4 regions of the Streptomyces sp. NPDC059142 genome follow, and region 3 is predicted to be linked to each of the others. Evidence: riboswitches for the same ligand, from Rfam matches in the RefSeq annotation. Region 3 holds a riboswitch; each other region holds the start of a gene.
The links. Region 3 has a riboswitch for cobalamin ahead of ACFXPK_RS04350 (CoA-acylating methylmalonate-semialdehyde dehydrogenase). Riboswitches for the same ligand answer to the same signal wherever they lie in the genome.
Positions count from the first base shown of each region.

Region 1: it holds a riboswitch for cobalamin, as region 3 does, so the genes downstream of both, ACFXPK_RS26230 (CbtB-domain containing protein) here and ACFXPK_RS04350 (CoA-acylating methylmalonate-semialdehyde dehydrogenase) in region 3, are expected to answer to the same signal.
Region 2: it holds a riboswitch for cobalamin, as region 3 does, so the genes downstream of both, ACFXPK_RS18730 (ribonucleoside-diphosphate reductase subunit alpha) here and ACFXPK_RS04350 (CoA-acylating methylmalonate-semialdehyde dehydrogenase) in region 3, are expected to answer to the same signal.
Region 4: it holds a riboswitch for cobalamin, as region 3 does, so the genes downstream of both, ACFXPK_RS17070 (cobalamin biosynthesis protein) here and ACFXPK_RS04350 (CoA-acylating methylmalonate-semialdehyde dehydrogenase) in region 3, are expected to answer to the same signal.

Region 1 is NZ_JBHZDA010000090.1:17,482-24,491, forward strand. It holds gene cbiE (precorrin-6y C5,15-methyltransferase (decarboxylating) subunit CbiE) at 1-774, opposite strand, end outside; gene ACFXPK_RS26215 (TetR/AcrR family transcriptional regulator) at 816-1,535, opposite strand; gene ACFXPK_RS26220 (NAD(P)-dependent oxidoreductase) at 1,732-2,367, shown strand; gene ACFXPK_RS26225 (CbtA family protein) at 2,357-3,181, opposite strand; gene ACFXPK_RS26230 (CbtB-domain containing protein) at 3,226-3,465, opposite strand; cobalamin riboswitch at 3,503-3,658, opposite strand; gene ACFXPK_RS26235 (histidine phosphatase family protein) at 3,681-4,412, shown strand; gene ACFXPK_RS26240 (GlsB/YeaQ/YmgE family stress response membrane protein) at 4,416-4,679, opposite strand; gene ACFXPK_RS26245 (Mut7-C RNAse domain-containing protein) at 4,943-5,677, shown strand; gene ACFXPK_RS26250 (hypothetical protein) at 5,694-6,188, opposite strand; gene ACFXPK_RS26255 (SDR family NAD(P)-dependent oxidoreductase) at 6,376-7,010, shown strand, end outside.
Region 2 is NZ_JBHZDA010000048.1:1,071-8,080, reverse strand. It holds gene ACFXPK_RS18730 (ribonucleoside-diphosphate reductase subunit alpha) at 1-2,234, opposite strand, end outside; cobalamin riboswitch at 2,380-2,522, opposite strand; gene ACFXPK_RS18725 (YbdD/YjiX family protein) at 2,982-3,182, opposite strand; gene ACFXPK_RS18720 (carbon starvation CstA family protein) at 3,257-5,479, opposite strand; gene ACFXPK_RS18715 (GntR family transcriptional regulator) at 5,660-6,424, opposite strand; gene ACFXPK_RS18710 (extracellular solute-binding protein) at 6,673-7,010, shown strand, end outside.
Region 3 is NZ_JBHZDA010000006.1:33,099-40,108, reverse strand. It holds gene ACFXPK_RS04360 (ABC transporter permease) at 1-495, opposite strand, end outside; gene ACFXPK_RS04355 (ABC transporter substrate-binding protein) at 592-2,118, opposite strand; cobalamin riboswitch at 2,235-2,415, opposite strand; cobalamin riboswitch at 3,043-3,230, shown strand; gene ACFXPK_RS04350 (CoA-acylating methylmalonate-semialdehyde dehydrogenase) at 3,413-4,936, shown strand; gene ACFXPK_RS04345 (acyl-CoA dehydrogenase family protein) at 4,942-6,090, shown strand; gene ACFXPK_RS04340 (enoyl-CoA hydratase/isomerase family protein) at 6,087-7,010, shown strand, end outside.
Region 4 is NZ_JBHZDA010000041.1:14,016-21,025, forward strand. It holds gene ACFXPK_RS17060 (putative cobaltochelatase) at 1-869, opposite strand, end outside; gene ACFXPK_RS17065 (cobyric acid synthase) at 970-2,565, opposite strand; gene ACFXPK_RS17070 (cobalamin biosynthesis protein) at 2,562-3,569, opposite strand; cobalamin riboswitch at 3,606-3,725, opposite strand; gene ACFXPK_RS17075 (hypothetical protein) at 3,846-4,109, opposite strand; gene ACFXPK_RS17080 (anion permease) at 4,122-5,393, opposite strand; gene ACFXPK_RS17085 (class II aldolase/adducin family protein) at 5,534-6,265, shown strand; gene ACFXPK_RS17090 (alpha/beta hydrolase) at 6,405-7,010, shown strand, end outside.

The sequences.
Region 1 (7,010 bases), on a different contig from region 3:
GGCCAGCGCGCCCAGCGTGGCGGCGCGCACATGGCGCTTGGTGAGCTGGCCGTCGTGCTCGTACGCGGTGTCCGGCAGCCCGGGTACGGCGCCCAGGTGCGGCGCGCCGGGTGCGCGGCGGCACTCGACGGCCACGACGTTGAGCGGGTCACCGGCGGGCGCGTCCCACGTGTCGGCGGTCCCGGTGAGATGGCACTCCCGGTCCGAGCCGAGCTGTTCGAGTACGTGCATCCCGCTCGGCCCGTAGCCGCGCGCGCGGAGCAGCGCCGCCACCTCGGCGGGGGTCGCGGCGCCCGCGCTGAGCACCAGCACCCGGCGGCCGTCGTACAGCGCGGCGGCGAGCCGGTCGACCGGGCGCCCCACGGCGGTCACGACCTCCGTGTCCTCCACCGGCCAGCCGAGCCGGGCGCAGGCGTACCCGACGGACGAGGGATGCGGCACCACCCGCAGCGCGGCGGCGCCGACGACCTCGCCGAGCGCCCGCCCGATCCCGTAGAACATCGGATCCCCGCTGGCCAGCACCGCGATCCGGCGGCCGGCGTGCGCGGCGAGCAGTCCGGGCACGGCGGGGCGCAGCGGCGAGGGCCACGCCACCCGCTCGCCCGGGCACCCGTCCCGGGGCAGCAGTCCGAGCTGCCGGTCCCCGCCGATCACCACGTCCGCGGCGCGCAGCGCCTCCCGCGCGGCGCCGGAGAGCCCGGCCCAGCCGTCGGCGCCGATCCCGACCACGGTCACCGGTGTGCGCGAGGCGGAATCAGGGGGCGGGACACTCACTGCCGTACACCTCTGAACTGGGAGAAGACCGACCCCGCACTCTACTGTCCGCCCGCCCGCAGCCCCGCGACGGGTGCCCCGGCGCCCGCCCCCGGCGTGCGGCTCGGCGCCTGCCGCGGCTCGATGCCCGCGAGCAGCGCCCGTACCGTCTCCCGCGCGAAGTCCGCCTCGTCCGCGGGGCGCACCACGCCCTCCGGGGGGTCCGGCGCGAAGAACAGGTCGAGGAACGCGCGGTGGAAGCACGCGCCGATCAGGAGCATCGCCGCGGCGTCGGGGTCGATGCCCGCCGACACCCGGCCGCGTTCCTGTTCCGCGCGCAGATAGCCGGCCAGGCAGTGGGTCGCCTCCTGCGGGCCCGCGTCGGTGAGATCGAGCCTGGCGCGGTGGGCCGCGAGCAGTCCGGGGCTGGCGAAGAGCGACGCGGCCATCGGGAACGAACGCCGGTAGAAGAGGACCGCCACCCGGGCCACCTCCTCCAGGTGCCCGGCCACCTCCCCCTCGCCGACGCGCCCGGGCAGCCGGGCCAGCGCGTCCGTGAAGCGCGGGACGCGCTCGTGCAGTACGCGGACGAAGATGTCCTGCTGGTCGTGGAAGTGCTTGTAGAGCGCCGCCTCGGAGCAGCCCGCCTCGCGCGCGATCTGCTTGGTCGTCGTACGGGTCAGTCCGACGCTGCTCATCAGGTGCGCCGCCGCGTCGAGGATCCGCGAGCGGGTCAGGGCGCCACCGGTCAGGGGCGGCGGGGAAGCGGCTTCTTCATCCATGGCACGGATCGTACTGATTTCATTTCATCCTGTGAGTGAGCGTTCACTTACCGGGGTAAGTGTCCACTCACGTCACAAGAAGCCCGAAAGCGGACGAACGCCGAAGACGGGCGAAGACGGACCGAGAACGGAACCGAAGAAGACCACGAAAACACGAGAACACGAGGACACAAGGACACGAGGAAGGGAGAGGCCAATGAATCTCGCGGTGCTCGGCGCCACCGGCGGCGTGGGACGGCAGATCGTCGTCCACGCCCTGGCGGACGGCCACAGGGTGAAAGCAGGGGTGCGGGACCCGGCCCGGATGGATCTGACGGGCGACAAGCTCACGGTCCTGCGCACGGACGCCCTCGACGCGGGCTCGGTGGGGGAGGTCGTCGAAGGCGTCGACACGGTCCTCTCGGGCGTGGGCCCCACCGCCCGCCACGACCCGGTCAGGCCCGCGTACACCTCGGCGCGGGCGACGGTCGCGGCGATGTCGGCGGCCGGGGTGCGGCGCCTCGTCGTGGTGAGCGCGGCGCCGCTGAACCGTACGGGAGTGGCGCGGACCCGGCTCGCACACCGGGTGATCACGCCCATGATGTGGGTGCTCCTCAGGGAGATGTACACCGACCTGGAGCTGATGGAACGGACCCTGGCCGACAGCGAACTCGACTGGACGTCGGTACGGCCGCCCCGGCTGACGAACAGCACGGGCCGGGGCGTCTACCGGCACGCGATCGACGCGGGCCCGCCCGGCAACCGCATCGCCCGCGCCGATGTCGCCCGCGCCATGCTCGACTTCATGGCGGCGCCGCAGACGGTGTGCCACGTGGTGGGCGTCAGCGAGTGACCTCCCCCACGGCCCCGGCGGCGGCCGGCACGGCACCGGATGCGGCGGAATCCACCCCCGGCCGGAGCGCCCGCTCGGCCAGCGCGCCGAAGATCAGCCCGAAGGCCGTCCACAGCAGAGCCTGCACACCCAGCGACGCGAGCCTGAACTCCCAGAGCAGCGCGGCGGGGAAGGACGCGGGCACGGCGTCGGAGTTGGCGGGCAGCACCAGACAGGCGAGGGCCACCACGGCCACGTAACCGCCACCGGCGACGAGCGACGCGTTCCAGTTCCCGAGCCGTGGCGCCAGCCGTCGGCCCGCGATGACGGCGACGACCGCCAGCAACACGCTGAGCAGGATCATCAGGAAGAAGAGCGTGGTGCGTCTGCCGATGGTGTCGGGGTTGCCGACGGCGGGCGGCGCCGCCGGATACTTCAGGAACGGCACCAGATAGACGGTGGTGAAGGCGGCGCCCGCGACCAGCGCGGCGGTCGCCCGTGGCCCGAACCGGCCGATCCTGCCCAGGCTCACGGCGAAGACCAGCGAGGCGATACCGCCCAGGGCCACTCCGTACACCAGGACGCCGGTGGCGAGCCCGAACGTCGACTGGACGGGCCGGCTGACCAGTTCCTCCTCTTCCTCCTCCTCGGGCGCGGCGGAGTCTCCCGCAGCGCCGTGCTGATGCGCCGGGGCCGACCTGCTCTCCTCCTGCGCGATGGAGTCCCGTACGGACGGCTCACCCGCGAAGTAGGCCAGCGCGAAGGCGAGAAGCCCGGCCAGCACGCCCGCGACCATGCCGCGGACCAGGAGGATTCTGACGGTGGAGGCATGCATGCGCGTATATCTCCGTACTCTCGTGCTCCGTGAAAGCCGTCAGGTCAGTGGCAGGGGAAGCCGAGCAGATGACGGCCGTCGTGCACCCACTCGTGCACTCCGGCGCCGGAGATCACCGACGTCGCGCCCTGTTCGGCGCCGACGAAGTAGAGCAGCACCAGCATCAGGGTGCCGACGAAGACCGCCCACGGCAGAACGGCGCGCAGCGGCAGCGGAGCCGGTACGGCGGCGGTGGACGAGGTGGGCGCGACGGCCCCGGTCGTAGACGCTATGGACGACGCCATGACAAATCCTCCTTGGGGAACTCGCGTCCCGTTGCATGGAGCTCGAACGACGGCCTTCGGGTCTGACTCACCGGGCCCCCGCCGCATGGCACGCGGCCGGTCCCGGCATACAGTGGCGCGACCGTGCCGGAATCTCACCGGACTTCCGTCTCGCCGTCGTGGATATCGACGTGAAGGTACCGCGAACCGGCAGACGGGCCAAGGGGGCCCTTGTCATGACGATCCGCGTGCTGCTCGTCTCACCCGCCATCGGACCGGCCCTGCGCGCGGCCCGCTTCGGCGAGGAACCGCCGGAGGGCCGGGCCCCCGAGGCGCCGGGGAGCGGGGCCGTGGAGAGCGGGGCCGTGGAGAGCGGGGCCGTGGACGCCGCGGGGAACGGCGCCGCGACGGCCGGCGGCAGGTGCGCCGCGCAGGACGACGGCGCCGTGGACGCCGCCGGGGTGCGCCAGACCGAGGCCGTACGGGAGGACTTCCTCCGCACCGCCCGTACCGCCGCCCTGTACGTCTCGCCCACGCCCCGCTGCCGTGCCACCGCCCGTCTGCTCGGCCTGGACGCCCGGCCACTGCCGGACCTCGCGCCCTGGGCGATGGGCCGCTGGCGGGGCAGGACCCTCGACGAGGTCGCCGCCGCGGAACCGCGGGAGGTGAACGCCTGGCTCACCGACCCCGCCGCCGCGCCGCACGGCGGTGAGACCCTGCTCGCGCTCCAGGCCCGCGTCGGCCGGTGGCTCGACACACTCGGCCAGGACACCCCCCGCGTGGTCGCCGTGGCCGAGCCGGACATCGTCCGCGCCGCCACCGTCCACGCGCTCGGCACGGCCGCGGCGACGTTCTGGCGGCTCGACGTACGGCCGCTCACCGCCATCGAACTCACCGGCCGGAACGGCCGCTGGAACCTGCTCAGCGGCCGTCCGCTCGCCGACGGGGGCGCCGGGGAGGAGAACTGAGAATCAGCCGCGGCCCTTGGCGCGGTCCAGGGCGGCCACACCCACGGCCGCCAGACCGACCTGGATGATCAGCTCGATCCAGTCGAAGCCCTTGGTGTCCGCGACGCCGAACGCCGCCGCGATGAACGTACCGACGAGCGCCGCGACGATACCGACGCCGATGGTCCACAGCACCCCGATGCGCTGGCGCCCGGGCACCACGAGCCGTCCGAGCACACCGATGACGATGCCGACGACGATGGCAACGAAAATGCCGGAAATCTCCATGTCCCCTCCTCTTCGCCCACTTACTGTCGAAAGTGGTGCTAGCGGAACGTGTGCCCGCCCTGGAGCCGCCGAATCCTCACCACCGCCGCACCGGCCCCCGCGCCCCCAAGTCCCCACATCCCAGGGGGACTTACCGCAGCGGCGCCCAGGCCCACCTCGTCCGCGCCCTCACCGCGACGGTCGGGGCCCCGCCCACGGCGTACTCCCCCGCCCGCCCCCGGAAATCCCTGGCCCGCCCGGCCGCGCGGTGACATCCTGACAGCGTGAACGGACCGGAGATCCACATCGCCTTCGCCCCCGAACTGCGCCTCTTCGTCCCGGCCGAGCGACGCGAAGGACGCACCGCCCTGCGCACCGACGGCTCGTCCACCCTCGGCCACGCCGTCGAATCCCTCGGCGTCCCGCTCACCGAGGCGGGGCCGCTCCTGGTCGACGGCCGCGAGGTGCCCTTCTCCCACATCCCGGCCGCGGGCGAATCCGTGGAAGTACGCTCCGTGCCCCGCCCGCAGACCGTGCCCGGCGCGCCCCTGCGCTTCCTCCTCGACGTCCATCTCGGCACCCTCGCGCGCCGCCTGCGGCTGCTGGGCGTCGACGCGGCGTACGAGAGCGAGGACCTGGGCGACCCGGCCCTGGCCGCGCTCTCCGCCGCCGAACGCCGGGTGCTGCTCTCCCGCGACCGCGGACTGCTGCGCCGCCGCGAGATCTGGGCCGGCGCGTACATCTACAGCGACCGCCCGGACGACCAGCTCAGGGACGTCCTCCAGCGCTTCGCCCCCGTCCTCGCCCCCTGGACCCGCTGCACCGCCTGCAACGGCGCCCTGGGCCCGGCGGACAAGGAGTCCGTCCAGGAACAGCTCCAGCACGGCACCCAGCGCGGCTACGACGTCTTCGCCCGCTGCGCGGCCTGCGGACGGGTCTACTGGCGCGGCGCCCACCACGCCCGCCTGGCGGCGATCGTCGACGACGCGGTACGCGAGTTCGGCGGCGCGGCGGCGTAACGGCGGTCCGGCCGGGTCAGAAGACGTACCGGTCCCCGGTGTCCGGCGCCAGGACGCGGTGCCGGTGGTTCTCGGGGTTGGGGTCGTCCGCGCCGCCGTTCCACGCGGTGTCGACCCGTACGACGATCTCGTCCGGCGTGCCCGCCGTCCGCAGGTCGAGCGTCAGCTCCTCGCTCCGCCCGACCGGCCGGAGCCGCCCCGTACGGCACAGGACCGTACGGTCGCCGCCCCACAGACAGGCCGGCGGCAGCGGCCCGCCCTCGGTCACCGCGGCCGAGAAGTCGAGCCGTACGGTCGCGCCGGCCAGCCCGGACGGCCCGTGGTTCTCGGAGCCGAGCAGAACCGTGAGACGTCCGCCCGACAGCGACACATGCCCGTGATGGGCGAGATCGGCCTCGGGGGCCTCCCCGCTCCGCCCCGGCGCGCTCGCTCCGGCACCCGGAGCCGCGCCCATGACCACCGCCGTGGCGGCCGAGACCAGTACCAGCACCACTTTCCGCAGGACACCCATGAGCGGAAGATAGTGATCATCACACTGTCATCCGGGCCAGGCGCCCGCCCGGCACGCCCCACATCACCCGCATGGCAGCCCGCCCGCCCCCGCGCGCTCCGCTGCGCCGTCCTCCGGGTCCCCGCCCCCTCCGGCCGCGCCCCGCCTATCCTGGCCGGAGTCGATCACACGCGCGAGGAGTTACGTCATGAGCGCCACGGGGACCCCCACCGCCGTCATCACCGGAGCGAGCAGCGGCATCGGCGCCGCCACCGCCCGGCACCTCGCCGCCGCGGGCCACCACGTCGTCCTCACGGCCCGCCGCAAGGACCGCATCGAGGCCCTCGCCGCGGAACTCACCGCCGCGGGCCACCGGGCCACCGCGTACGCGCTCGACGTCACCGACCGCGCCGCCGTCGACGCCTTCGCCGCCGAGCTGGACCGCTTCCCCTCCGTGAACGTCCTGGTCAACAACGCGGGCGGCGCACTCGGCGCCGACCCCGTCGCCACCGGCGACCCGGCGGACTGGCGGCAGATGTACGAGACGAACGTCATCGGCACCCTCCACGTCACCCAGGCCCTGCTCCCCGCGCTCACCGCGAGCGGCGACGGCACGGTCGTCGTCCTCTCCTCCACGGCCGGCCACGGCACGTACGAGGGCGGCGCGGGCTACGTCGCCGCCAAGCACGGCGCCCACGTCCTCGCCGAGACCCTCCGCCTGGAGATCGTCGGCACCCCGGTCCGCGTGATCGAGATCGCCCCCGGCATGGTCAGGACCGAGGAGTTCGCCACCACCCGCTTCCGCGGCGACGAGGCGAAGGCGGCCAAGGTCTACGAAGGCGT
Region 2 (7,010 bases), on a different contig from region 3:
ATCGAGCTGAGCTTCCCGATGGTCGGCGTCTCCAGGAAGAGGTTCAGCGACTGGCTCTGGTCCAGGAACGGCGTACGCGCCGCCGCCATGTCGATCAGTCCGCGCTGCGGGATCTCCCACGCCGTACGGAACAGCTCGCGCACCTCGGCCGGGATCCAGGTGAAGCCCGCCACCGAGCCGCTGGACTCGCGCAGCGCCTCGCGCGTCTGCGCGTCCCAGACGCCGAGCCGCTTCAACTCCTCCACCAGGTAGGAGTTGACCTGGAGGAACTCCCCGGAGAGCGTCTCGCGCTTGAAGAGGTTCGAGACCTGCGGCTCGATGCACTCGTACACGCCCGCGATCGACGCGATGGTCGCCGTCGGGGCGATGGCCAGGAGAAGGGAGTTGCGCATACCGGTCCTGGCGACCCGGGCGCGCAGCGCAGCCCAGCGCTCGGGCCAGTGCAGCTCCACGTCGTAGTGGTCGGGGTGGAGCACCCCGCGCGCGGCGCGCGTCTTCGACCAGGCGGGCAGCGGGCCGCTGCGCTCGGCGAGGTCGCAGGACGCCTCGTAGGCGGCGAGCATGATCCGCTCGGCGATCCGGGTGGAGAGCGCGGCGGCCTCGGGGGAGTCGAAGGGCAGCCGCTTCTTGAAGAAGACGTCCTGGAGCCCCATTGCGCCCAGGCCCACCGGGCGCCACTTGGCGTTGGAGCGGCCCGCCTGCTCGGTCGGGTAGAAGTTGATGTCGACGACCCGGTCGAGGAAGGTGACGGCGGTACGGACGGTCTCGTCCAGCCGCTCCCAGTCGATCTCGCCGGTGGCCGCGTCCACGAACGAGCCCAGGTTGACCGAGCCGAGGTTGCAGACGGCCGTCTCGCCGTCGTCCGTGACCTCCAGGATCTCCGTGCAGAGGTTGGAGGAGTGGACGGTGTGGCCGGGCTCGGCCGTCTGGTTCGCCGTACGGTTCGACGCGTCCTTGAAGGTCATCCAGCCGTTGCCGGTCTGCGCGAGGGTGCGCATCATCCGGCCGTACAGCTCACGCGCCTTGATCGTCCTGCGGGCGAGACCGTCGGCCTCCGCCTTGCGGTACGCGGCGTCGAACGCGTCGCCCCACAGGTCGACCAGGTCCGGTACGTCCACGGGCGAGAACAGCGACCATTCGCCGTCCGCCTCGACCCGGCGCATGAACTCGTCGGGGATCCAGTGCGCCAGATTGAGATTGTGGGTACGGCGCGCCTCCTCGCCCGTGTTGTCACGCAGTTCGAGGAACTCCTCCAGATCCGCGTGCCAGGTCTCCAGGTAGACACAGGCGGCGCCCTTGCGCCGGCCGCCCTGGTTGACGGCGGCGACGGAGGAGTCGAGGGTCCGCAGGAACGGGACGATGCCGTTGGAGTGGCCGTTCGTCCCCCGGATCAGTGAACCGCGCGAGCGGATACGGGAGTACGACAGGCCGATGCCGCCCGCGTGCTTCGAGAGCCGCGCGACCTGGTGGTAGCGGTCGTAGATCGAGTCCAGCTCGTCCAGCGGCGAGTCCAGCAGGTAGCAGGACGACATCTGCGGGTGACGGGTGCCGGAGTTGAAGAGGGTGGGGGAGGAGGGGAGGTAGTCCAGCCGGCTCATCAGCCGGTAGAGCGCGGCGACCTCGTCGAGCGCGTGCGCGCTCTCGTCCTCGGCGAGCCCGGCGGCGACGCGCAGCATGAAGTGCTGGGGCGTCTCGATCACCTGGCGGGTGAGCGGGTGCCGGAGCAGATAGCGGCTGTAGAGCGTCCGCAGCCCGAAGTAGCCGAAGCGGTCGTCCGCCGCCGGATCGATCAGCGCGTCGAGGCGCTCGGCGTGGCGGGTGACGAAGGCGGCCGTACGGTCCGCGATCAGGCCCTCGCGGTGGCCGACGGCGACGGACGCGGAGAACGACACGGCGCCCTGGGAGGCCGCCTCGTCGGCGATCGTACGGGTGAGCAGCCGGGCGGCGAGACGGGAGTAGGCCGGATCGTCGGAGATCTGTCCGGCCGCCGCCTCCGTGGCCAGCTCGCGCAGCTCGGCCTCGTCCGAGCGGGCGTTGCGGCCGCGCAGCGCGGCGGCGGCGATCCTGCCCGGGTCGGCGTCGGGCAGATCGGCGGTCAGCTCGGTCAGGGTCCGCAGCAGCGCGGTGCCGGGGGCGTCGGACTGCCCGGCTGCGGTCGCCGCTCCGTTCCCGGCCCCCGCCTCCGCAACCGCCGCCGAGACAACTGAAACCGGATCCGCTGGCGCGATGGTCACGTGGTGCTCTCCCTCGCTCGGCTCTGGGCCACGAGGAGGCACGGGTCCGCGCACGCGGACGCACCCCTGCCCTTGAGGGGAGGCACACCGCGCCGCGTCCACCGGCCCAACCGCGAGGCCCGGACGTCTGGGCGCCCGGATCGGTCGAGCCGGACGCACTGCCGGCAGGTGTTCGGACTGGCGGGCACGACAAAGCGCGCCACAGTACACCGTTGCGGGACAGTTCCGGATTCACACCGGATTCCCCTGCGTCGACAGCGAGGTCGAGCATACATCTGGGGGGCGCGCGCTGCGTCACCCCCCAGATGTTGTGTCGTGGGTCGCTTCGCCCCGTGATTGTCGGACCCCTCCGCTATCGTCATGAGGACAAGGCGGAGGTATCCCCATGACGGTCATCGACTACGAATCCCAGATCCATCCCGAAGAGTTCGACGAGGCCACCGCGATAACGGCCCGCACCATCACGAGTATCCGGCTGGACTCATCGACGGGAAGATCAGGAGCAGGGTCGTGCCGGACGGGGACCACGGACGCATCGTGCAGTGGCTGACACGTATCCGTATGCGGTCCCGCCCGGAGCTGTGGCTCCGAACCGGTCGGGATCACGCTGGAGACCGGGCAGCTCAAGGACTGGGTGCGCTGAGCTGACGACGAACGGGCCGCCGGACCCGTGGGAGAGGTCCGGCGGCCCGAGGTCCGCGCAGTGCGGCCAGGCTGCCCGGTGCGGGCAGCCTGCCCGGTGAGGGCTCAGCAGCAGCGGAACCCCTCGCGCGGATCGGCCTCGCGGGCGTCCGTGCGGCTGCGTTCGAACGCGCGGCGGGTCATGATCTCCCCCGCCGGGCCGCCCGCGCCCGCGTGGGCCCGCGCGTGGGCCACGTAGCGCTCGTACGCCGACTCGCCGGTGAACTCCCGCACGTACCAGCGGATCCGCCGCGCCACGTGCCGCAGCCGCTCCGCCGTGTCGCGCGGGCGACTTCCGGCCCCGCTTCCGGTCGGGGTTCGGGGGCCGTTCCGTAGCCCGGTCACGCCGGGCCCGTTCCCGCCGGGACGGTCTCCCGCTCCCTGGTGGCCTCGGCGGCGGCCAGCTCGGCCTTCTCCTCCTTGGTCGGGATCATGCCGGCGGGGGCGACGATCCTGGACTCGGTGTACGGGACCTCCGTCAGCCGGGCGCTCTCCGGGTCGCGGATCGCCTTGAAGCAGACCCGTCCCGCGTCCGCGATGACCACCAGGATGAGGACCGCGAAGATGGCCGAGAGGACCCCGTCCACCGTGGAGTTGGTGACGACGGTGTGCATGTCGTCCATGGTCTTGGCGGGGGCCAGCACCTCGCCCCGGTCGATGGCCGACTGGTACACGTCGCGCTGGGTGAAGAAGCCCACCCTCGGGTCGCCGGAGAAGATCTTCTGCCAGCTCGCGGTGAGGGTGACGGCGGCGTCCCAGGCGAGCGGCACGGCCGTCACCCAGGCCCACTTCAGACGGCCGGACTTGACCAGCAGCGTGGTGCAGACGGCGAGCGCCACGGCCGCCAGGAGCTGGTTGGCGATGCCGAAGAGCGGGAAGAGCTGGTTGATGCCGCCCAGCGGGTCGTGGACACCGACCCAGAGGAAGTAGCCCCAGCCGCCGACCACGACCGCGCTGGCGAACCAGACGCCGGGCTTCCAGCTCACCTGGCGCATCGGCTTGTACACGTTGCCGAGCATGTCCTGGAGCATGAAGCGGCCGACACGCGTCCCCGCGTCCACCGTGGTGAGGATGAACAGCGCCTCGAACATGATCGCGAAGTGGTACCAGAACGCCTTCATGGCGGTGCCGCCGACGACCGACGAGAAGATCTCCGCCATGCCGAGGGCGAAGGTCGGCGCCCCGCCGGTCCGCGAGAGCAGACTCGTCTCCTCGACGTCCTTCGCCGCCTGGGCGAGCTGGTCGGGCGAGATGGTGAAGCCCAGGTTCGCGACCGCCTGCGAGGCGGACTCGACCGTACCGCCGATGACCCCGGCGGGGGAGTTGACCGCGAAGTACAGACCCGGGTCGATGATGCAGGCGGCGATCAGCGCCATGATCGCGACGAACGACTCGGTCAGCATCGCGCCGTAACCGATCATCCGGATCTGGGTCTCCTTCTGGACCATCTTCGGCGTCGTGCCCGAGGAGATCAGGGAGTGGAAGCCCGAGAGCGCGCCGCACGCGATGGTGATGAAGACGAACGGGAACATGGACCCGGCGAAGACCGGTCCGTCACCGCGGCTCGCGAACTCGGTGACCGCGTCCATCTTCATCGTCGGCAGCGCGATCGCCACGCCCAGCGCCAGCAGCACGATCGTGCCGACCTTCATGAACGTCGACAGGTAGTCGCGCGGTGCCAGCAGCATCCACACCGGGAGCACGGAGGCGAGGAAGCCGTACGCGATCATCCAGATGACCAGCGTCCCGGCCTCCAGCGTGAAGGTGTCGGCGAGCGAGGACTCCGCGACCCAGCCGCCCGCCACGATGGCGAGCAGCAGCAGCGCCACCCCGATGAGCGAGACCTCGGTGACCCGGCCGGGGCGCAGGATCCGCAGGTACACGCCCATGAAGAGGGCGATCGGGATGGTCATGGCGATGGAGAAGACGCCCCACGGCGAGTGCGCCAGGGCGTTGACGATGACCAGCGCCAGCACGGCCAGCAGAATGATCATGATCATGAAGACGGCGATGAGCGCGGCGGCGCCGCCGAAGGGGCCGATCTCGTCCCGGGCGATCTGGCCGAGGGAACGGCCGTCGCGGCGGGTGGAGAAGAACAGCGTCACCATGTCCTGGACGGCGCCGGCGAAGATCACGCCCGCGACGATCCAGATCGTGCCGGGCAGATACCCCATCTGCGCGGCGAGCACGGGACCGACCAGGGGCCCCGCGCCCGCGATGGCCGCGAAGTGGTGGCCGAACAGCACGCGCCGGTCGGTGGGGTGGAAGTCGACCCCGTTGTCCAGCCGTTCCGCCGGGGTGGCCCGGGTCTTGTCGACCTTGAGGACGCGGTTGGCGATGAAGCGCGAGTAGAAGCGGTAGGCGATCGCGTACGAGCCGAGGGCGGCGGCCAGCATCCACGCCGCCGAGACCTCCTCGCCCCGGGAGAGGGCGAGCACCCCCCAGCCCGCCGCGCCCACCAGCGCGACCAGGGTCCAGACGGCGATGGATCTCGGGCTGAGGCCCCCTGGGGCCTTCGGCCGGGTGTCCGTCGACGGGGTGTCGTTCGGCGCGGGCTCTGGCATGGCGAGTCGTCCCCTCACTGGTCACCTGCGTACCGCCTGATGCGTCATGCGTCACGCGTAATGCGCAGGAAATCTAGGGGACCATCCCGGGACACGCCACCACCAGCCCATATCCCGGTACGTTAACTGCCCGCGGGCGGTGGGTTTATGTATGCCTGAGGGGAATTCCCGTGCCGGACGTCAGGGGCGCGGGCGCTGGAGGCGTGCCACGAACTTGTAGCGGTCGCCGCGGTAGACGGACCGTACCCACTCCACCGGTTCACCGGCCGCGTCCAGCGAGTGGCGCGAGAGCATCAGCATCGGCAGCCCCACGTCCGTACCGAGCAGCCCGGCCTCGCGCGGGTTGGCCAGCGAGGTCTCGATGGTCTCCTCGGCCTCGGCGAGATGCACGTCGTACACCTCCGCCAACGCCGTATAGAGGGACGTGTACTTGACGAGAGAGCGGCGCAGCGCGGGAAAGCGCTTCGCCGAGAGGTGCGTGGTCTCGATGGCCATCGGCTCACCGCTCGCCAGCCGCAGCCGCTCGATCCGCAGCACGCGCCCGCCCGCGGTGATGTCGAGGAGCCCGGCGAGGGTGTCGTCGGCGGTGACGTAGCCGATGTCGAGGAGCTGCGAGGTCGGTTCGAGCCCCTGGGCGCGCATGTCCTCGGTGTACGAGGTGAGCTGGAGGGCCTGGGAGACCTTGGGCTTGGCGACGAAGGTGCCCTTGCCCTGGATGCGTTCGAGCCGGCCCTCGACGACGAGTTCCTGGAGGGCCTGGCGCACGGTCGTCCGCGAGGTGTCGAACTCGGCGGCCAGGGTGCGCTCCGGCGGTACGGGCGTTCCGGGCGGCAGCGTCTCCGTCATGTCGAGCAAGTGCCGCTTCAAGCGGTAGTACTTGGGCACGCGCGCCGTACGGGTGGCGGGTCCGCCCTCGGTCTCCGTACCGACCCCGTCCGTGGCCATGGCCTGCCTTCCCGACTCCTGCGCTGCTGCCGTCACCGGCTCCTCCGTCTGTCGCGGCTCACATGGTGGCACGGTCCGGCCACGGGTCGTCGCCCTCTCTCAGGTGTCGGTCCGATAACGGACACGACTGCCCTTCTTATACACCCTTGACACCCCTAAAGGTCTAGGCCAAGCTCACTCCCTACTGGCCTAATGGTCTAAACCATTAAAGGGGCCAGGGGGGTTGCAGTGTCCCTGAGGAGGGTGGCGTGAAGCGCAAGCTCATCGCGGCGGTCGGCGTCGCAGGCATGGTGATCGGCCTCGCGGCGTGTGGATCCGACGATTCGAAGGGCGGTGCGTCCGGGGGAGATTCGGCGAAGGAACTCACCGTCTGGCTGACGGTGGACGCCCAGAACAACTGGCCGGAGCTGGTCAAGGCCGCTGACGACGCCCTGGTCGAGAAGCACCCGGGCATCAAGATCAAGCACGAGTACTACGGCTGGCCCGACAAGAACGCCAAGCTCGACGCCGTGCTCGCCACCGACAAGGCCCCCGACGTGGTCGAGATGGGCAACACGGAGATGCTCGGCTACACGGTGAAGGGCGC
Region 3 (7,010 bases):
GGTGGCGGGCAGTAGCCCGAGTCCCGCGCTGAGCCAGGCCGTGAGGAGCAGGCCGAGCACGAACTCCGGTACGGAGTGCAGCGCGAGTACGCAGGCGTTGAGTGTCCGGTCGGCGAAGGATCCCTCGCGCAGCCCCGTCAGGACACCCAGAGCGAGGGCGAGGGGGATGAGCAGTGCCAGTGCCACGGCGGTCAGGACGGCCGTCGCGGCGAAACGGTCGCCGATCTCCTGGGTGACGGGGACGCCGGTGACGAGCGACTGCCCCAGGCGCATGTGGCACAGGTCGATGACCCAGTGGAGGAAGCGCGTGGTGACCGGCTCGTCGAGTCCCAGTTCGGTACGGGCCAGACGCTGCTGCTCGGGCGTGCCCTGCTCGCCGAGGACGGCGTCGACGGTGTCGCCCGGCAGGAGCGAGGTCAGGGCGAAGACCGCGACCAGGACCACTGCGCCCTGCGCGACGGCCGTGGCGGTCCTGATCAGCGCGTAGCGTGTCATCCCCGACGGCCGCCACGTCCGCGCCGGGCGGGGTGCTCCCTCGTACGTGGGCGTCATGCGACACGGTCCGTCGGACGTGTCGCACGGGGCGGGCCGTCAGGAAATGCGGACACGGTCGAAGCGCGCCCAGTCGCAGGAGTTGGGCGGCGCGGCCCGAAGCCCGGTGAGAGTGCCGCTGTGGCCGATGTTCCAGTCGCTGAAGGCCCACACGAGCTGGCCGCTGCGGTCCCTGGCGCGATGTTGCGCCCTGGCGAGAAGGTCGAGGCGCGTCTTCTCGTCGCGGGTGGCGGACGCCTGGGTGAGAAGCCTGTCGAAGGCCGGGTCGTCGTATCCGGTGAGGTTGTTGGGTGCGTCGGCGCGCAGCCGGGAGCGCAGGTGCGTGGTGACGGGCAGGGTGGCGGTACGGCTGTGAGCGGCGACGCCCTTGGTCTTGATCTCGCCGAAATACGTGGCGGCCGAGCGAACGTGCGGGGTGACCTTGAAACCGATGTCCTTCAGTTGGCCGGCGATGAGTGAGGATGCGTTGCCCCAGGTCGGGTCGGCATCGCTGGTCTCCAGGGCGATCGTCAGGCCGTTCGCGCCCGCTTCCTCGACCAGCGCGCGGGCCCGGTCGACGTCACGTTCCCGCGCGGGCAGGCCGGCTGGGTATCCGCGCAGTCCCTGCCCGAAGAGGTCGTTGCCCGCGGTGCCGTGTCCGGCGAGGGCGACTTCGACGAGCCGGTCCCGGTCGAGCCCGAGGGTGAACGCCCGGACGAGGCGTGGGTCGTCGAAGGGAGCCCGGTTGAGCCGGAGCAGGACGGCCTGCATGGTGCTCAGCCTCGTCCGCAGGACGCGCAGCCCGTCGCGGCCGGCCAGCCGCGTCGCCGAGGCCGCTGACAGATCGTGGGCGTAGTGCACCTGTCCGGACAACAGGGCGTTGAGCCGCGCCTGTTCGTCGTTGACCGGTACGAACTCCAGTTCCTCGATGTCCGGCCCGCCGTCCCAGTGGTCCGACCACGCGGTGAACAGGGTGCTGCCGCCCGGACGGAAGGAGCGGTAGCGGAAGGGACCCGAGCCGATGGGCCTGTCGAAGTCCTTGGTGTCCTTCGGGACGATCTCGGTGCCGGCAGCGCCAAGCGCCGCCGGGAACTCGAAGTCGGCCGCGGTGAGGACAAGGGTGAGGTCTCGGCCGGACGCCCGGCTCGCGCTGAAATCGACGCCGGCGAAGAGCTGTTGGGCCGATGCTCCGGTCGCCGGGTCGGCTATACGCCGATAGTTCCACAGAACGTCGGCCGCGGTGACGCGCCTGCCGTCGTGGAACCGGGCGTCCCGCAGACGTACGCGCCAGCGGCTGCCGGAGCTGTCGCTCTCCCAGCTCTCGGCGAGCCTCGCCTGGACCGACATGTCGTCCTTGTACGTCAGGACGCTGTCGTACAACGCCTTGGCGCGGGCCTGGTCGATGAAGAGCGGAGCTGTGTGCGGGTCCAGGGTCTCCTGCGACCCGCCCGCGCTGAAGGCGGCGCGCAGCCTGCGTCCCTGGGAGGAGCCGGGGGCGTTGCCGGGGGAGCAGCCCGCCAGAGCCGCTCCGGCGGCGAGCGCACCGGCCCCGGTCAGGAGCCGGCGGCGCGCAAGGGGAAACGTCATGGTGTGCCGAGCCTTCCACTGGGTTCCGGACACCGGAACAAGCAGAAAGACGCCCCGGTCGGCCGCCAGTTCGCGACGCGCATCACAGACCTCTTCCTGGGGAGTCCACGCCCCGGACAGTTGGTGAAGCGACGGGCCAGTCTCCTGGCTGCCGGATCGCCGCTCGCCCCGCCTTCCGGCCGGTGGGCCGTGGCATAGGGGGTCGCTCCCCGGTCACAGTGGCGGGACCGCGCCGGACTCGCACCGGCTTCCTGGTTCCCGTCGCTCAGGTGTACGCCGCGCATTATGCCTGACCATCGTGTCGGCCCGGAGTGCCCCATCCCGTATCGATCCTGATTACCCGTATATCGGAGTGGCTCTTACCCGGGCTGGCTTTTGGTGCTCGCCGCGATGACGGGGCGCGTAGGGCCTTCGCGGGCCCTGGGGGCGGGTGACCGCTTCCCGCACCCTCGGAGCCCTGCCCCTCCTCCGCAGGGCTCCGTTTCATCGAGGCCATGTGGAAAGTCGTGAACTGGCGGTACGTCGCCAAGCGTCAAGCGTCCGCCAAGGAGCGCGCCCACAGCCTCCTGCTCGGGCCCTGACGGTACAGAGCGTGTACAGATGTTCTGCTCGTGATCGTCTTCTCGCCCTTCACCAGCAGCGGGCGGGCACATCCAAGGGACCCCGGGATGCCACTGCGGCGCAGATGGGCCCAGCCGGGCAGGCGGGTGAGCAGGTCCGCCTCCCGCAGGGTGCGCTCCGGCGGAGAACCGCACGGCAGGACCAGCACCACGTCCGGCGGTGCTGACCACCTTCCGGCGTGATGCCCGCCGGGCTCGTCTCCGTGCCCCGGCGCGCTTCGCCGCGCCCCGTACGGACGCATCCGGAAACCCCTGACCAGCGGCGAAGGCGACAGGCGGTCTCGGAGGCTAGATTTACTAGGACGTCCAACTATATAGTCGCGGTGAAGGCCCGCGGTGCAGGGAAGCCGGTGTGATTCCGGCGCGGTCCCGCCACTGTGACCGGGGAGTACGCCGTCGAGCAGGACGCCACTGACGAGCTGGATGTCGGGAAGGCGGACGGCGCGCGCTGATCCGGGAGTCAGGATACCGGCCGTGGGATGTTCCGTGTTGTCCACGAGGATGGAGCTGACACGCATGGCACCGGTGTGTACCCACAACCCTGGTGAACCCGCCCTCTGACGGGACTCCGGCCATACGCGATCTCGCGCCCCCGGTATCCGTACGCCACCCGCGTGCGTGTGCGGTGACGGCGTGTGCCATCCCCGGATCCCTCCTGACGAGAGCAGGCAGTCATGGTCCGCGAGCACGAACGCGCCTCCGCGCGCGAGTTGACCCACTTCGTCGGCGGCAAACACACCCGGGGCACCTCGGGGTCCTACGGCGAGGTGTACGACCCCAACACCGGCGAGGTCCAGGCCCTGGTGCCCCTCGCGAACCGCACCGAGGCGGAGGCGGTCATCGCCGATTCCGCCAACGCGCAACCAGAGTGGGGCGAGTGGAACCCGCAGCGCCGCGCCCGGGTCCTGATGCGATTCCTCCAGCTCGTCGAGCAGGAGAAGGACGGACTGGCCCGGCTGCTGTCCGCCGAGCACGGAAAGACCATCGCGGACGCACACGGCGACATCCAACGCGGCCTGGAGGTAGTCGAGTTCGCCGCAGGTATCCCACATCTCCTCAAGGGTGAGTTCACCGACAACGCCGGCACCGGCATCGACGTCCACTCCCTGCGCTCCCCGCTCGGAGTGGTCGCGGGAATCACGCCGTTCAACTTCCCCGCGATGATCCCTCTGTGGAAGGCCGCCCCCGCCCTGGCCTGCGGCAACGCCTTCATCCTCAAGCCCTCCGAGCGGGATCCGTCCGTCCCGCTGCGGCTCGCCGAACTGTTCCTGGAGGCAGGGCTGCCGCCCGGTGTCCTCAACGTCGTCAACGGCGCCCGCGAGACCGTCGACACCCTTCTCGAAGACCCTCGCGTGGCAGCGCTCGGTTTCGTCGGCTCCACCCCGGTCGCCGCGCACGTCTATGCCACCGCGGCGGCTCACGGCAAGCGCGCCCAGTGCTTCGGTGGCGCCAAGAACCACATGATCGTGATGCCGGACGCCGACCTCGACCAGGCAGTGGACGCCCTGATCGGCGCGGGGTACGGATCGGCGGGCGAGCGGTGCATGGCGATCTCCGTCGCCGTCCCGGTCGGTGAGGACACCGCGGACGCGCTCGTGGCCCGGCTGAAGGAGCGCATCGGTTCGCTGCGGATCGGCCGCAGCGACGACCCCGGGGCCGACTTCGGTCCACTGGTCGGCCAGGACGCCGTCGACCGGGTCCGCTCGTATGTCGACCTCGGGGTCGAGGAGGGTGCGGAACTCGTCGTGGACGGAAGGGACTTCGTCCTGCCCGGTCATGAGAACGGCTTCTTCGCCGGCGCGTCGCTCTTCGACCGGGTCACCCCGGCCATGCGTATCTACCAGGAGGAGATCTTCGGCCCGGTCCTCACGGTCGTCCGGGCGGCGGACTACGAGGAGGCCCTGCGCCTGCCCAGCGAGCACCTCTACGGCAACGGTGTCGCGATCTTCACCCGGGACGGTGACACCGCACGCGACTTCACCCGGCGCGTGAACACCGGCATGGTCGGTGTCAACGTGCCCATCCCCGTGCCCGTCGCCTACCACACCTTCGGCGGCTGGAAGCGCTCCGGATTCGGCGACCTCAACCAGCACGGGCCGGACGCCATCCGCTTCTACACCCGGACGAAGACCGTCACCTCGCGCTGGCCCGCCGGCCTGCGGGAAGGCGCGAGCTTCACGATCCCCACGATGGGGTGAGCGACATGACCAGCACCCTGCTCACCGAGGACCAGCAGGCCCTCGTGGAGACCACGCTCGACTTCGCCCAGGACCACCTCGCCCCGCACGCCCTGGACTGGGACCGCGACAAGCACTTCCCCGTGGACGTGCTGCGCAAGGCGGCCGGACTCGGCCTCGGAGGCGTCTACGTCCGTGAGGAGTCCGGAGGAGCGGGCCTCAGCCGAGCCGACGCCGTCCTCGTGTTCGAGACCCTTGCCTCCGGTTGCCCGTCCATCGCGGGCTACCTCTCCATCCACAACATGGTCGCCTGGATGATCGACCACTACGGCGACGACACCCAACGCGAGCGGTGGCTGCCGCGCCTGTGCGCCATGGACGACCTGGCCAGCTACTGCCTGACCGAGCCGGGCGCCGGCTCGGACGCGGCAGCCCTGACCAGCCGCGCCGTACGGAAGGGCGACGGCTGGGTACTCACCGGCGTCAAGCAGTTCATCTCCGGTGCCGGAGCCTCCCAGCTGTACGTCGTGATGGCCCGCACCGGCGGTGAAGGTGCCGACGGGGTGTCCGCGTTCCTCGTCGACAAGGACGACACCGGCCTCTCCTTCGGGCCGAACGAACGGAAGATGGGCTGGAACGCCCAGCCGACTCGTCAGGTCGTTCTGGACGGCGTACGGCTGCCCGCCGGCCGCCTCCTCGGCCGCGAGGGCGAAGGCTTCCGTATCGCCATGAACGGCCTCAACGGAGGTCGGCTCGGCATCGCCGCCTGCTCCCTGGGCGGCGCCCGCAGCGCCCTCGACCGCAGCCTGGTCCACCTCGCCGACCGCGAGGCATTCGGCGCGCGGCTCCTGGACGCGCAGGCCCTGCGCTTCCGGCTCGCCGACATGGCGACGGAACTCGCCGCCGCTCGTGCCCTGGTCCAGCAGGCCGCACAGGCACTCGACCGGGGCGATCCGCAGGCGCCGTACCTGTGCGCGATGGCGAAGCGGTTCGCCACCGACACCGGCTACTCGGTCGCCGACCGTGCGCTGCAACTGCACGGCGGCTACGGCTACCTCAGCGAGTACGGCATCGAGAAGATCGTCCGTGACCTGCGGGTCCACCAGATCCTGGAAGGAACCAACGAGATCATGCGCGTCATCGTGGCCCGCGGTCTGACCGAGGCGTTCGGATGAGCGACGTCCTGCTGCGTACGCGCGGCCACGCCGCGCACATCACCCTCAACCGCCCGGAGGCCCTGAACTCCCTGACCCACGAGATGGTGCTCCGTATCGACGAGGCGCTCAGCGAGTGGGAGCACGACCCGGCCGTCGGGACCGTCGTCCTCACCGGCGCGGGGGAGCGTGGTCTGTGCGCCGGTGGCGACATCCGCGCCATCCACGACGACGCCCGGGACGGCGACGGAGCAGCCTCGGCCGGCTTCTGGCGTGACGAATACCGGCTCAACGCCCGGATCGCCCGCTACCCGAAACCGTACGTCGCCGTGATGGACGGGATCGTGATGGGCGGCGGCGTCGGTGTCTCCGCGCACGGCAGCGTCCGTGTCGTCACCGAGCGGTCCCGGATCGCCATGCCGGAGACCGGCATCGGCTTCGTCCCCGACGTCGGCGGCACCTACCTCCTCGCCCTCGCGCCCGGAGAGCTGGGCACCCGTCTCGCACTCACGGGGGCACCGATCGGCGCCACGGACGCTCTGCTGTGCGGGCTCGCCGACCACTACATGCCCTCGGACTCGCTCCGGTCCTTCGTCGACGACCTTGCCGAACTGCCGGTGCACGAGGCTCTCGGGCGTCACGTCCAGGACCCGCCGCCAGAGGAATCGGCCGCCCGCAGGGACTGGATCGACCGCTGCTTCTCCGCGGACACGGTCGAGGACATCGTCCAGCGGCTCCTCGCCCAGGAGGATCCGGCAGCCAAGGAGACCGCCGGGACCCTGCTCGGCAAGTCCCCGACCGCACTCAAAGTCACCCTGAGGGCTCTGCGCCGGGCCCGCCGGCTCGGCCCGCTGGAGCGGGTCCTCGACCAGGAGTACCGCGTCTCCTGCGCCTGTCTGCGCGGCCCCGACCTGGTGGAGGGAATCCGAGCCCAGGTCATC
Region 4 (7,010 bases), on a different contig from region 3:
CACGCCGCCAGCGCCGTCGCCGTCCGCGCCATCACGATGTCCGCGCGCATTCCGTCCACCTCGAACGCGGCGCAGGTCGCGGCTATCTGGCGCAGCGCCGTGTCCCCGAGGCACACGGTCGGCAGCAGCGCGCGCGCCGCGGCGATCCGCTCGCGCAGCGCGGTCTCCTCGCCGGCCCAGCGCGCCGCGAACCCGGCCGGGTCGTCGTCGTACGCGAGCCGCCGCCGCACCACCTCCACCCGCTGATCGGGCTCGCGCGACGCCGCGACCTCGACGGTCAGCCCGAAGCGGTCCAGCAACTGAGGCCGCAGCTCGCCCTCCTCCGGGTTCATCGTCCCGACGAGCAGGAAGCGCGCGGCGTGCCGTACGGAGACGCCCTCGCGCTCGACGTACGAGGCGCCCATGGCCGCCGCGTCCAGCAGCAGGTCCACGAGGTGGTCGTGGAGCAGGTTGACCTCGTCCACGTACAGCACCCCGCGGTGCGCGTCCGCGAGCAGCCCCGGCTCGAACGCCTTCACGCCCTCCGACAGGGCCCGCTCGATGTCCAGCGCCCCCACGAGCCGGTCCTCCGACGCGCCCACCGGCAGCTCGACCATCCGCGCGGCGCGCGCCGCGCCGGACGTGTCCCCGTGCGGCCCGTCCGGGCACCGCGGATCCGGCGCCGCCGGGTCGCAGCTGAACCGGCACCCCGTCACCACCGGCACCTCGGGCAGCAGGGCGGCCAGCGCCCGTACCGCCGTCGACTTCGCCGTGCCCTTCTCACCCCGTACGAGAACGCCGCCGACCGCCGGACTGACCGCGTTCAGCAGCAGGCCGAGCCGCAGATCGTCCATCCCCACCACGGCGGTGAACGGAAAGGGGGTGCTCATAGGCTGATCGCTCCTTCGAATGACTCATCGGTGACCGGACGGCGTCCCACGGTGTTCGGTCCCACGGTGTTCGGACCCACCGTGTTCGGACCCACCGTGCTCACGGGGCTCCCGGAGGGATGAACGGCAGTCCGGCCGGGGCGCCCTCCTCGATCAGGCGCAGCAGCGCGGCCGTGTCCGCGTGCTCCTCGACGAGGTCGGCGAGGAGTTCGAGCTGTTCCTCGCGCAGCGCGCCGAAGCCGGTGTCCGGCGCGGGGACGAACCGCCGGCCCGCCGTCCGCGCCACCTCCGCCAGGAACCGCCGCCGGAAGGCGTCGCTCTCCAGCGCCCCGTGCCAGTGCGTGCCCTGGACGGCGCCGACCCGGCAGCCGTCCAGCGCCCGCCCCGCCGGGTCCGTGACAAAGGCGTCCCCGCCGCGCACGTCCGCGACGCCGTGGTGGATCTCGTACCCCTCGACCGGCTCGCCGAGGGCCACTCCCGAAGGCCGCGCGAGGGTCTTCTCCCGCGCGAACCTGACCCGTACGGGCAGCAGTCCGAGCCCGGCCACCTCACCCGCCCGGGACTCCACCTCGTCGTGGATCCGCTCGCCGAGGATCTGGTAGCCGCCGCAGATCCCCAGCACGGGGCGGCCCTCGGCGGCCCGCAGGGCCAGCGCGTCGGCCAGGCCCCGCTCCCGCAGCCACGCCAGCGCCCGCACCGTGCCGCGCGTGCCCGGCACGATCACCAGGTCCGCGTCGACCAGCTCCTCGGGCCGGTCCACGAACCGCACCAGGACCCCGGGTTCGGCCGCCAGCGCGTCCACATCGGTGAAGTTCGACATCAGCGGTACGGCGCAGACCGCGACCCGCAGCACGTCCGCGCCGTACGGGGGAGCCACCACCGACTCGCGGGCGCCACCGCGCAGCGAGATCCGCAGCCCGTCCTCCTCGTCGATGCCCAGACCGTGCCGGAAGGGCAGCACCCCGAGCGTCGCCCGCCCGGTCAGCCCGCGCAGCATGTCGAGCCCCGGCTCCAGCAGCGAGACATCGCCCCGGAACTTGTTGACGAGATACCCGGCCACCAGCGCCTGGTCCTCCGGGCCGAGCAGCGCGGTCGTCCCGAAGAAGGAGGCGAAGACCCCGCCCCGGTCGATGTCCCCGACCACGACCACCGGCAGCCGCGCGGCCCGTGCGATCCCCATGTTCACGATGTCGGTACGGCGCAGATTGATCTCGGCGGGGCTGCCGGCGCCCTCGCAGATCACGGCGTCGTACGTGGACCGCAGCTCCGCCAGGCAGGCCAGTACGGGTTCGAGCAGCGCCTCCCGGCCGCCGCCGTGCAGCGTCCTCCCGGGGGCCGGCCCGCCGGGCGCTCCGAAGAATCCGCGGGCGCTCAGCTCGCCGACCGGCTTGCCCATCAGCACCACCTGGCTGCTGCGGTCGCTGCCCGGCTTCAGCAGGACGGGGTTCATCAGCGCGGTCGGCTCCACGCGCGCGGCCTGCGCCTGCATGGCCTGGGCGCGCCCGATCTCCGCGCCCTCGCGGGTCACGAACGAGTTCAGCGACATGTTCTGGCCCTTGAACGGCGCGACCTTCACCCCCCGGCGCGCCAGCCAGCGGCAGATCCCCGCCGTGACGACGCTCTTGCCCGCGTCGGAGGTCGTGCCCGCGATCAGCAGCCCTCCGCCGAGCCCCGTGCCCCCGCTGTTCCGGCTCATCCGCGCCTCCTGGTGGTGAGGGCCGCGCGCACCGCGCCGTACCCGAGACGGCCCGTGACACAGACCGCGAGAGCGAGCACGTTGACCCGGCGGGCCAGCCGCACGGCGCGCTCGATGTCCTGGACCCCGACCGGGCGTCCCGCGGCGTTCAGGACGGGGCGGTGCTCCACGCGCCCGCCGTACGCGAGCGTCCCGCCGAGCCGTACCCCCAGCGCCCCGGCGAACGACGCCTCCACCGGGCCCGCGTTGGGGCTCGGATGGCGGTGCGCGTCCTGCCGTACGGCCCGCAGCGCGCCGCGTCTGTCGGGCCCGGCGGCGACGGCCAGCGCGGCGGTGAGCCGGGCCCCCGGCCATCCCGCGACGTCGTCGAGCCGGGCCGAGGCCCAGCCGAACCGGCGGTGCCGCTCGCTCTTGTGACCCACCATCGCGTCCAGCGTGTTCACGGCCCGGAACCCGGCGAGCCCCGGCACCCCGGCGACCGCGCCCCACACCAGGGCGCCCACGACGGCGTCGGAGGTGTTCTCGGCGACGGACTCCACGACGGCGCGGGCGATCTGCGCCTCGTCCAGGGCGTACGGGTCGCGCCCGCACAGATGCGGCAGGCGCCGCCGGGCGGCTTCGAGGTCCCCGGCGGCCAGCGCGGCGCCCACGGTCCGCGCCTCACGGCCCAGCGAGGCGCCCCCGACGACGGCCCAGGTGGCGGTGGCGGTCAGCGCCACGGAGGCGGCGGGGCTGCGGCGTACCGCGGTGGCGGCCAGTGCCGCGGCCCCGGCGGCGCCTCCGGCGCAGAGCACGGTGTGCAGCGCGCCCCAGCCGCGGTGGTCGCGCCACAGCGCGCGCTCGACGGCCCCGGCGGCCCGTCCGAAGGCGGCCACCGGATGGCCCCGGCGCGGATCGCCGAAGAGCCGGTCGCCCAGCAGGCCGAGGGCGGCGCCGTACGCGAAGACCCGCTCGGCGGCAGGGGCGGCTGAGCCGCCCCGCGCGGCACAACCGCAGCCAGGCATGGCGAAGTGTCCTCACTCAGGGTCCGCGCCCCGGTTCGACGTTCGGAGTACGACGGCGAGAGTTCCTGGCTCCTGGAGGCATGCTCACAGTGACAGTGGCGGGACCGCGCCGGATTCGCACCGGCTTCCTCTGCTGCCGTCGTCAATGGCCCCGGAAGTCCACCACGCTCCGCAACACCCGTCAACTCATCCTTGACCTGCGACGGGACAGTGTGCGGAGCCCCACATCGGGCCGGTCGGCCGATGCGGGGCTCCTGGGGCGTGGTGCTCGTGGGCTCAGGCCACGATGAGGCTGATCCCGTACGCGACGGCCCCGGCGCAGAGCGCGAAGCACAGGTAGGCGCCGGCACGGGCCGCGAGCGGCGCGGGGCCGGTGGCGGGGGTGGAGGCGGCGGCCGAGGTGGAGGCCGGTCCCGGCGCGGCCGTGGAGCCGCGCTTGGCGAGGCCCACGATGCCCAGGGTGAACAGGCCCACGAGGGCGACGGTCGCCACGAGGCTGACGCCGAAGACGGAGGCGAGTGCTGCCCAGTCGATGTCCATGGGGTCGTTTCCTTACACCGTGGCGGGGCGGGCCGGTTCGGCCTGGTCCGGGGCGGTGGCCGCGGGGGCCGGGATGGTGGCCGAGAGGTCCTGGCCGGGGGCGCCCGCCGGGGGAGGCGGGGTGACGGCCGCCATGGCGGTGGTGACCACCCCGGCCGGCTCGGCGGCGGAGCCGGTGGTGGCGGGCTCGTCGGTGACGTTGGTGTGGTCGACCGGGCGGCGGCGCGAGGCGAGCCAGATCCCGGCGGAGCCGGCGACCAGCAGGATCGCGACGACGGTGATGCCCCAGGTGCCCTGGCCGGTCAGGAACTCGGCGCCGGCGGCGACCAGTCCCGCGGCCGGCAGCGTCAGCCCCCAGGCGACGAACATCCGGGTCGCGGTGGACCAGCGCACCACTCCGCCCTTGCGGCCGAGTCCCGCGCCCATCACGGCGCCGGAGCAGGACTGCGTGGTGGAGAGCGAGAAGCCCAGGTGCGAGGAGGCCAGGATGACCGTCGCGGCGCTGGTCTGGGCGGCGAAGCCCTGCTGCGGCTGGAGGTCGGTGAGGCCGGTGCCCATGGTGCGGATGATGCGCCAGCCGCCGAGGTACGTGCCGAGGGCGATCGCGACGCCCGCGGAGACGATCACCCACAGGGGCGGGTTGGAGCCGGGGGCCAGGACGCCGCCGGTGACCAGGGCGAGCGTGATGACGCCCATCGTCTTCTGCGCGTCGTTGGTGCCGTGGGCGAGGGAGACGAGCCCGGCGGAGGCGATCTGCCCGGCCCGGTACCCCTTGGCGGTGGCCTTGTCGTCCGTACCGCGACCGATCCGGTACGTCAGCTTCGTCGCCAGCAGGGCGGCGAGTCCGGCGACCACGGGAGCGGCGAGCGCGGGGATCAGGACCTTGGTGACCACGACCCCGCCGTTGACGCCGGAGGCGCCGACGGACATCAGGGTGGCGCCGATCAGGCCGCCGAAGAGCGCGTGGGAGGAGCTGGACGGGAGTCCGAGCAGCCAGGTGAAGAGGTTCCACAGGATGGCGCCGACGAGCGCCGCGAAGATCACTTCTGTTCTGATGCCCTGTTCGTTGATGAGCCCGCCGGAGATCGTCTTGGCGACCTCCACGGACAGGAACGCGCCGACGAGATTCAGGACCGCGGACATGCCCACCGCGACCTTGGGCTTCAGAGCGCCGGTCGAGATGGTCGTCGCCATCGCGTTGGCGGTGTCGTGGAAACCGTTCGTGAAATCGAACACGAGAGCTGTCACGATCACGATCGCGAGCAGCAGCGTGATGTGTTCCATTGACCCAGGACCCAGGCAATCGTTCGACGTCGGTGGCCTCGGTGAACGTAAGGAGTCAGGGTGAACGGAAGATGAACTGGGTGGGTCTACGGAGTGACCCACTCCGTGGAGATCCCGGCGGCGCCTGGCAGGATCGGCGTATGACGGATGAGCGGACCGGCGAACACGGCGAACTGACCGGCGTACCAAGCGAATCGGCGACCGGAGCGGGCGAACCGGCGACCGGACGGGACGATCTGGAACGGGCCTGGGCGGAGCTGGTCGCCACCGCCCGCAGAACGGCCTCGGAGGGGCTGGTCGTCGGCACCTCGGGCAATGTCTCGGTCCGGGTCGGCGACCTGGTCCTCGTCACCCCGAGCGGAGTGCCGTACGACCGGCTCGCACCCGGCGACGCGATCGCGGTCGACCTCGCGGGACGGCAGGTCCTCGGCACCCTCGCCCCCACCAGCGAACTCCCGCTCCACCTGGCCGTATACCGCGACACGTCCGCGACGGCCGTGGTCCACACCCACGCCGTGCACGCCACCGCGGTCTCCACCCTCGTCCCCGAACTCCCCTTGATCCACTACATGGCGGCGGCCCTCGGCGGCCCGGTCCGCGTCGCCCCGTACGCGCTGTACGGCTCGGCGGAGCTGGCCCGCGGGATGTGCGAGGCCCTGGTGGACCGCACGGCCTGCCTGCTGCGCAACCACGGCACGGTGGCGTACGGCGACACCCTCGCCCAGGCGTACGACCGCACCGCTCAGCTCGAATGGATGTGCCACCTGTGGCTCACGGCGAGCGCGGTCCCGGGACACCGGCCCTCGCTGCTCACGGAGGAGCAGGTCCGGGAGGTGGGGGAGAAGCTGCGCGGCTACGGCCAGCGGGGCTGACCCGCCGGACGGCGCCGGGGCCCCCGACGGCATCGGATCCGGCGGCGGGGACGAGGCCGCGGCGCGGCGGGGCCCGTCCCGCGCCCCCGACGGCCCCCGCCCGCTGGCCGGGTCCGGCGCGGGTGGTGACACTGGGAGCGTGCGCCCGGCTACAGCGACGGCAGCGGCCGTCACCACAGTGCTCGGGGTCGGCGCGGCTGCGGTCGCCGCCGGCCGGTACGCCAGCGATGCCGCGCTCAAGGCACCGCCGGGGCGGCCCCTGCCCAGCGACCCCAGGATCACCGTGCACGCCACGGCCGCCGGCCAGGTCACCCTGACCCGCTCGCTCGCCTCCCTGCGCCCCGGAACGTACGGGATCGAGGGGACGGGCGTGCACGCCGTCGTGGGACCGGTCCTGGACGGTGTCCCGCACCCGGCCGACACCGTGGTGCGCCGCCTCGAACGGGTCACCCGCGGCGCCCTCGTGCCGGGGCGGCGCGTCCGGCTCACCCCGCAGGTGCACAGCGGCGACCCCGGGACCGCCCTGGGCCTCGCCCACCAGAACATGTGGATCCCGGGCGAACTCGGCTCCCTCCCCGCGTGGTTCGTGCCGGGGCCGCGCGACACCTGGGTGATCACCGTGCACGGCCTCGGCACCACCCGCGAGCACCCCCTGAACGTCATGGAGTTCCTCGCGGCCCAGCGCCTGCCCGTCCTCGACATCTCCTACCGGGGCGACCCCGGCGCGCCCCGCTCCCCGGACGGC